DNA from 4 places in the Staphylococcus lutrae genome. Region 1 is predicted to be linked to each of the others. Evidence: predicted binding sites of a transcription regulator. Region 1 holds the regulator's gene; each other region holds the start of a gene.

Region 1 (2,216 bases):
TGTCGAAATGGAGATGCATTGACTTTGTCTGTTAATATTTGTATTTCTTGTTCACTTGCTGCTTCATATTTACGATAACGCTTTTCTCTACTCCATTGCTCCATATTGTACCTCCTTAATGTATTGGCCATCCTATACATCATTAATGACTTTCAAAAGTAGCGTCAACATCAAGCCGCTTACATATCACATTCGTTATCAAACCACACGCATGGCCTCATATCGATTTCAACGGCATGTGTCATTTGATCACTGATGTATCACTTAACATGGCTCAAAATGATCATTACGCTTTTGATTTCATGTCTTGCTTCGTCATCATCTGACTTCATATGTATAGATTCCTCTTTTAGTCTCACTCGCTATTTTATCATAAATTCACCCTTAAATTCTCAACAAATTCATTTCATATGACTTGCCATACAGACTTCATTTAAATAGGGTTCTGCAGATTTATCCAACTTATATGCATCACTCATTTTCCTAACTTATTCAACATGTCATCATCTCACAACAATCGTCTTGCCAATCTCACTGACAATAGAAAAAGCTAATTCCTACCCAATTTGATAGAAATTAGCGCTTTAAATCGATGTATTTAATAAGATGAAAAAGCATCTCACTCAAATATTACATGATTCAAATATGAAGACAAACGATGAGATTGAGCGTCATATAGACTACTATGACTTTATGGTACCGTAGTTCTTCATAAAAAAGAGTAATGATTGCAATTCAACCCCTAAATCTATCTGATGGACTTGAACATTTTGCGGGGCGTTCACGCGTTTTGGTGTAAAGTTAAGAATGCCTTTGATACCCGCTTCTACTAACTGATCTGTGACGGCTTGGGCTGCAGATTCTGGTGTAGCAATGATTATGACTTCTAAATCACCTGCTGCTACAGTTGCTTTAATTTCATCCATTGATTTGACCGTCACGTCTCCTACTGTCGTCCCTATAATCTCTTCGCTAATATCAAATGCCTCTGTAATTGTCATATCATCATGAATTGAGAAGTTATATGAAATTAAGGCCGTACCTAAATGCCCAACGCCAACAACACCAATTTTAATGACATCTGAATCACTGAGTTCTGATTTGAAAAAATCTAGTAAACTATCAATATTGTAGCCGTATCCTTTTTTACCTAACTCACCAAAATAAGAAAAATCTCGGCGAATGGTTGCTGAATCTATATTTAAGCCTTCACTAATTGCCTTTGAATTAACGCGATCTTCGCCTTTCGCTTTTAAAGTGTTCACAAATCGATAGTACAAAGGGAGACGTTTTAAAGTTGCTCTAGGAATTTTGTTCATTGATTTTCCCATAATGAAGTCCTCCGATAATCATTTCTAATACATGTGATGGTGTTCACACTTTATGCTCATTATTATAACTTAATTTAATACATATGAAAACTTTAACAGTTTGATAGCATGGGGGTTTATTGTACAATAAATAGGATGAAAGGAGTGTGCCTATGATTTTAATGCAATTAAGTCAGATTACAAAATCGTTTGATGGTGAAACAATTTTTGAAGGGGTTCATTTTGAAATAAAAACGGGTGAACGTATCGGCATTGTTGGTCGAAACGGGGCTGGAAAATCTACACTTATGAAAATTATCGCCGAAGTTGAACCCTATGACTCTGGCCATATTTCTAAAATAAAAGGTCTAAAAATAGGTTATCTAACACAGCAAATGACACTTAACACACAAAATAGCGTTTTAGAAGAAATGGCGCGCCCTTTTGAGGAAGTAAAAACAATTGGACAACGAATGCAAGACGAAGCGGATTGGCTTGCAGCACATGCAGATCACTATGAATCTGATGCGTATCAAGCCCATATCGCAAAATATGAGCAATTATCCAATCAATTTGAACAACAAGACGGCTACCAATATGAGAGCAAAATAAAAACCGTACTGAATGGACTCGGATTTAGTACAACAGATTATCATCGCCCAATACAAGATTTCAGTGGTGGTCAGAAAACACGTCTCGCACTTGCGCAGATGTTGTTGAGTGAGCCTGATATCCTTTTACTCGATGAACCGACCAACCATTTAGATATGGCAACGACCGAATGGCTTGAAGACTATTTAAAATATTTTAAAGGGGCCATTGTCATCATTTCCCACGACCGCTTCTTTTTAGATAAAATTGTCACACAAATATATGATGTTTCACTCGGTGAAGTGAAGCACTATG
Region 2 (2,216 bases), 960 kb from region 1:
CTATGAATAAATTACTTCAATCCCTGTCAGCATTAGGGGTGTCTGCTTCGCTTGTATCACCCAACTTATGTGTCGAAGCAACGACAAATGACAGCCCTTCTATTAAAGGTACGCATGATGAAGTCGTAAAACTAGGCGATGCATACAACCCTTTACACGGTGTATTCGCTTTCGATAAAGAAGACGGTGACTTAACAGATAAAATCACTGTCAACGGTCATATCGATACATCAAAACAAGGCGTATATCAATTACAATATCAAGTCACTGATTCTGATGGCATGACGGGTAAAACATCACGTACTGTTCAAGTCGTTGATGCACCACGTAATCTATCACAATCGGATAGCTAAACAATGATACGGCTATACACGTCGAAAAGCATACCTATGACAGCACTTTCCTTTTAGCAATAGGTCATTGTATGCGCTTCAGTGCCCTATACATGTGAACACCTTGTTCTCTTTCGTTGCGCATCTCCTAAAGCAACGCATTCATATGCATGAAACGACTGTTTCATCCCATCCCCACTGCAAATCATCATCAAAAAAGTATCCAGAATGTCGGCGACTGTACAGTTACAATCTAACAGTCGCTGAATGACATCCATTGACATACGTCATCTCCTTTGATGGATAAAGAAAATTCATATGTGCACGCGCATATAAGGTGCATCGTTGCCCTACACTTTTATTTTACACTTTTTTTCACAAACTTTTATTAGTAAATTCCCTATATTTTTATAAAAATCCCCTGTTAGCAATCATTAGAAAATTCAGTCATTATATGGGAATTGACCTTCTGTTTGCCGTTTACCTCATTAAATAAGTAGTTATTGGAACATTTCACAAAATGTACACATAATTTTAATAAAGCGCTGAACCCCTGTCACACTTAGAGTCTCAACGGTTTCATGAATTTCCATTAATTGTTTTTTCAAAATGCCACTTGTAAATATCATATATTATTTTAAAATTAGTATAAGCCCTACAATTGTAGTATTAGGAGGTCAAAAAAGTGTCAAAATTTAAGTCTTTGCTTCTTGCTTTCGGAACATTGTTTTTGCTTGCGGGCTGTTCTGATGTAGAAGTTTTAAACGCAAAAGGGCCAATGGCCAGCGACCAAAGATTTTTGATTATTTATTCAATCATCTTCATGGTTGCCATTGTTGCTGTTGTACTTATCTTATTCGCAATATTCACTTATAAATACCGATATAATAATACACGCGAATCTGGTAAGATGCATCACAACGCACTTCTTGAAACAGTATGGTTCCTTATCCCTGTAATTATTTTAATTGCATTGATGATTCCTACTGTTAAAGCTTTATATCAATATGAGGAGCCACCTAAAGCTGAGGACGATCCTATCGTTATCTATGCTGTAAGTGGTGGGTACAAGTGGTTCTTCGCTTATCCAGATGAAAAAATTGAAACGGTTAATCACCTTAAAATTCCAACTAACCGTCCAATCACTTTCAAACTTCAAGCGATGGACACAATGACAAGTTTCTGGGTTCCACAACTCGGTGGTCAAAAATATGCAATGACTGCTATGACTATGGAGTGGACTTATGAAGCACATGAGGAAGGTACATATCGTGGTCGTAACTCTAACTTCAACGGAGAAGGCTTCTCTCGTCACACATTTACCGTTGAAGCTGTTAGTCAGAAAGAATATGATGCTTGGGTGAAAGAAGCACAATCTCAAAAACCACTCGACCAAGATACTTTCGACAAACAATTGCTTCCAATCACTCAAAACAAAGCATTAACATTCAGTGGAACACACATGGCATTTGTAGATCCAGCAGCAGATCCGGAATACATTTTCTACGCTTATGATCGATTCAATTATGCACCGAAAGATCCAAACTTCTATGATGATAAAGTAGGCGTCTTAAGTGAACCGAACAAACCAGCGCGTAAATCACAAATTACGAATGTTAACTATGAGCGTCATGGTATGAAACCTGCGATTCTTAAAAACAATGAGCCTTATAACAATGAGTTCAAAAAAGAACAAGATCATACTATGGACGAAATGGAATCAATGCACAAAGGTGCCAAAGATGCTGAGGCACACAAAGATCATAACAGTGGAGGTGGACATTAATGATGGACTTTCCATGGAATGAGCTTATCGTAAAAGGAAACTGGATGATTACATTGGCTCAAATCAGTGCACCTTTTCTAGTTATAGGTGTTATTGCA
Region 3 (2,216 bases), 780 kb from region 1:
AAGTAAGGGTTGGCTTGTTTTCCTGCTCCCCATACTAAATACTTCGAAGGGGCTGTCAGATGAATCTCCTTTGAATCTACAAAAGCATGTACAAACGCCCGATCATAAGTTGCATACATGCGATCGACCCATTCATTCAAAGAACGGTAATCCTCCCCAACTTCATGAATGACGACCCCAATATACGTTCCATGTTTATAAGGTAACTGAGGTAAGGTGTCCATACGTGGATCTTTAACTACAGGAGAGTGACCCAAATGCGTACTAATAATATACTGATTCACATTCGGATATGGTAGCGGTGGAAGCCCTTGTGAATGATTCGTTGCTGCACTGGCTTCCGCCATGAAAGCAGGCATACCGAACAATGATCTTGTATAAACTGTCGGTGTCAAACACAACGTGGTTAGAGTCACAACAATAGATAGAGATGAAGCAAAAAAACGTTTGAACATATCCATCACACCTTTCACTTTTTTAAATTTTAAAATACAAATATCATATAATTCTTTTATAAAATAAATATCTCCTGCATACAAATCAAAGTCAAGTGTTTTATGATTTTAAAAACGTCATTTTACACCTATAAAAACCATCTTTTCCCTTCAAAATCCTTAGTCATGCCTCTTAATAATCCTATTTTTTATGCGACACACACCTATCATTGTTCATTTGCACTGACATCTTTTTGTATTCAATGACCACGCCCCTCAATTGATCCATATATCATTTTAAAAATAACAACACGCACTCCATGGTTAAGTTGTTCAAATATTTGACGCAATTTATAAATAGTTTATTGAAAATACTTTACCTTACTCATTGTATGTAATATAATGTTTGTGAATTAATTCACAATATTTTTAGGAGGAATGCCTTATGATGACAGCTTTAGCAACACAACAACCGGCAACAGATGTGATTGAAATGGTTCAAACTTTAACTGAAAATGGAAAAAAAGCACTCAAAGCACTTGCGTCAAAGTCACAACAGGAAATTGATACAATTGTCCATGAAATGAGTATTGCCGCAGTAGATCAACATATGCCACTGGCTAAAATGGCATTTGAAGAAACGGGTCGCGGTATCTATGAAGACAAAGCGATTAAAAACTTATACGCGTCTGAATATATCTGGCACTCTATTAAAGATAATAAAACAGTCGGTATCATTGGTGAAGACACACAAAAAGGCTTAACGTACGTCGCCGAACCGGTGGGCATTATCTGCGGTGTCACACCGACGACCAATCCTACTTCCACAACGATTTTCAAAGCGATGATTGCGATTAAAACTGGAAACCCTATCATTTTTGCTTTTCACCCGAGCGCACAACAATCCTCTAAAGCAGCAGCACAATGTGTATTAGACGCAGCAGTGAAAGCAGGTGCCCCTCCTCACGCCATTCAATGGATCGAACATCCTTCAATTGCTGCAACACAACAATTAATGAATCATGAAGACGTGGCACTGGTATTAGCAACAGGGGGATCAGGCATGGTGAAATCCGCCTACTCAACAGGCAAACCGGCTTTAGGTGTCGGCCCTGGTAATGTTCCCGCTTATATTGAAAAAACGGCTCAAATCCAACGTGCGGTCAATGATATCATTGGTTCTAAAACTTTTGACAATGGCATGATTTGTGCTTCTGAACAAGCCGTGATTGTAGATAAAGCCGTTTATGAGACAGTCAAAAAAGAATTTAAAGCACATCAATGCTACTTTGTGACCGCTAAAGAGCGTCCATTATTAGAACAAGCAATGATGAACGAACGTAAAACTGGTGTCTGCGCAGATATTGTCGGGAATGCCGCAACGGAAATCGCTCGTAAAGCGGGAATCCAAGTTCCTGAAGGCACAAAACTACTGATTGTCGAACTCGAAGGTGTGGGTGAATCCTATCCTTTATCAAGAGAAAAGTTATCTCCTGTTCTCGCTATGGTCAAAGCCACTTCTTCAACACATGCTTTTGAACTTTGTGAGGGTATGTTGTCACTCGGTGGCCTCGGTCATACTGCCGTCATCCATTCAGAAGATCCAACGCTTCAACAATCATTCGGTATGCGTATGAAAGCGTGTCGCATCCTCGTCAACACCCCTTCTGCTGTAGGAGGAATCGGTGATATGTACAATGAACTCATCCCTTCTTTAACATTAGGTTGTGGTTCATACGGTAAAAATTCAGTGTCACACAATGTCTCAGCTATCGACTTGAT
Region 4 (2,216 bases), 410 kb from region 1:
ACCGTAGTCATCGCCATAACTTTCACGCATTAAATCATCATTTTCATACTGAATTGAGCTTGTTTTAATACTCATTTTTGTACAATAACGTTTAAAGTTTTCCGGTAAACGTGTAGACCATAGTACTGTTAAGTTTGGTTCTGGTGCAGGACCTAAGTTGTCTAATGAATGTAAGAAACGGAATGAGTTTTTCGTTACCATTGGACGTCCATCAATACCAACACCACCGATTGATTCAGTTACCCAAGTTGGGTCACCAGAAAAGAGTGCATTATAATCCGGTGTACGCGCAAATTTAACTAAACGCAATTTCATAATAAAGTGGTCAATGATTTCTTGAACTTCCGTTTCTGTAATCGTACCCGCTTCTAAGTCACGTTCTGCGTAAATATCTAAGAATGTTGACGTACGACCTAAGCTCATCGCTGCCCCGTTTTGCTCTTTAATTGCTGCAAGGTAAGCGAGGTATAACCATTGAACCGCTTCTTTAAAGTTTTCAGCTGGTCGACTTAAATCAAAACCGTAACGTTCCCCTAATTGCTTTAATTCTTTTAATGCGCGATACTGTTCTGAAACTTCTTCACGCAAACGAATGATATCTTCTGTCATCGTTGCAGATAAGTCATTGAAGTCTCTTTGTTTCTCTTCCATTAAGAAATCGATACCGTACAACGCAACACGACGATAGTCCCCAATAATACGACCGCGTCCATAGGCATCTGGTAAACCTGTAATAATACCCGCTTTACGACAAGCTAACATTTCTTTTGAGTATGCATCGAACACACCTTGGTTATGCGTTTTACGATATTCAGTAAAGATATGTTCTGTTTCCTTGTCCAATTCATAGCCATACGCTTCACATGCTGCTTTAGCCATACGAATACCACCAAATGGTTGCATCGAACGTTTGAATGGTTTATCCGTTTGGACACCAACAATTTTTTCTAATGATTGATCTAAGTAACCTGCATCATGAGATAAAATTGTTGATGGGACTTTCGTATCCATGTCCCAAACGCCACCACGATCACGTTCTTCTTTCGATAAAGCCATCACTTGTTCCCACAATTTCGAAGTGGCTTCTGTCGGTCCAGCTAAAAAGCTATCATCGCCTTGATAACCTGTAAAGTTTAGCTGGATAAATTCACGAACATCTACATGACGTGTCCAACGTCCAGTTTTAAAACCTTCCCATGCATTGTGTGTTGTCTGAGTGTCTTTAATCATAAGTTTACCTCCAATTAGGTTTTTGTTCATCTTTTCACAATTCAGTATATCAAATGTTGTGAATGATATCACTTAAAACTGAAAACGTTTTATGAAACGTCACTTTTTCGAACTAATTTGTATATAAATCTGTCACAATTAAAATTATTTTAAAACAATTACCGCACTTGCAAAAAAATGTGCAATTCAATTCCTTCATACCATCGACGCCCGTCATCATGACACTTTCGCTTGACCATTCACGTTTGTATAAGAATTTTTTTCGTTGTATCTCCAGTCAATACTGTGCCACATCTCAAGGCACAAGCGACCTATTTAGACGTTGAATTAAGAGAAATCTCTTACACGAAGCAGCCCCCATTTTCCTCGTTCTAAATAAAATCAGAGACCGCATCCAAGGTCTCTGACTCAATTTTTATAATTTTAATCATAAATAGTAAAACATGTAGCATCCCAACGTCACGAATCACGTCATACGCTCACGTAGAACACCAAAATTCATACGTTCTTGTTTGAAACGCCATCTACTTCTCGTCTTCAGTCGCAGTGAAGCGAAAAATTTCAGATGGATATAATTTAAAGACTTTACATAATAAATAATCTACAAGCCAACCGACAATCAATGGAATGACGAAAAATACGGCAATCACAATAATTAAATTTGCAAAACCGCTTCCTTCCATCAATTCTAGCGCGTTAATCGGCCCAACTAATCCAACAATACCGAAACCTGCTGATTCTTTTACACCGACAATCCCGAACATCGCACCAATCGCACCCGTAATCGCTGCCGTAATACCAATCGGCAACAGCATAATCGGATGACGAATCACATTAGGAATCATCATTTTCATCCCACCTAACAATATCGCAATAGGCACCCCAATTTTATTAACACGCAATGTCCCAATAAAAAGGACGACAGCTGCCACCGCAACACCAATCGCCGCTGCACCTGCAGCCAAGCCTGAAATACCAATAGCCAA

The links. Region 1 encodes Rex, which represses fermentation and respiration genes when NADH is low (regulators of the CRP and FNR family bind a similar motif). Its sites were predicted from a motif close to TTGTGAAATATTTCACAA; they were not measured.
Region 2: the regulator Rex is predicted to act here: its motif matches at 834-851, upstream of qoxA (cytochrome aa3 quinol oxidase subunit II).
Region 3: the regulator Rex is predicted to act here: its motif matches at 841-858, upstream of adhE (bifunctional acetaldehyde-CoA/alcohol dehydrogenase).
Region 4: the regulator Rex is predicted to act here: its motif matches at 1,253-1,270, upstream of pflB (formate C-acetyltransferase).

Annotation. Positions count from the first base shown of each region.
Region 1 is NZ_CP020773.1:440,159-442,374, forward strand. Features, by position in the region: gene B5P37_RS02220 (sucrose-6-phosphate hydrolase) at 1-104, opposite strand, end outside; gene B5P37_RS02225 (redox-sensing transcriptional repressor Rex) at 684-1,331, opposite strand; gene B5P37_RS02230 (ABC-F family ATP-binding cassette domain-containing protein) at 1,484-2,216, shown strand, end outside.
Region 2 is NZ_CP020773.1:2,018,012-2,020,227, reverse strand. Features, by position in the region: gene B5P37_RS09375 (immunoglobulin-like domain-containing protein) at 3-353, shown strand; gene qoxA (cytochrome aa3 quinol oxidase subunit II) at 1,018-2,118, shown strand; gene qoxB (cytochrome aa3 quinol oxidase subunit I) at 2,121-2,216, shown strand, end outside.
Region 3 is NZ_CP020773.1:1,216,518-1,218,733, forward strand. Features, by position in the region: gene B5P37_RS05615 (N-acetylmuramoyl-L-alanine amidase) at 1-455, opposite strand, end outside; gene adhE (bifunctional acetaldehyde-CoA/alcohol dehydrogenase) at 928-2,216, shown strand, end outside.
Region 4 is NZ_CP020773.1:845,951-848,166, forward strand. Features, by position in the region: gene pflB (formate C-acetyltransferase) at 1-1,230, opposite strand, end outside; gene B5P37_RS04230 (PTS sugar transporter subunit IIC) at 1,755-2,216, opposite strand, start outside.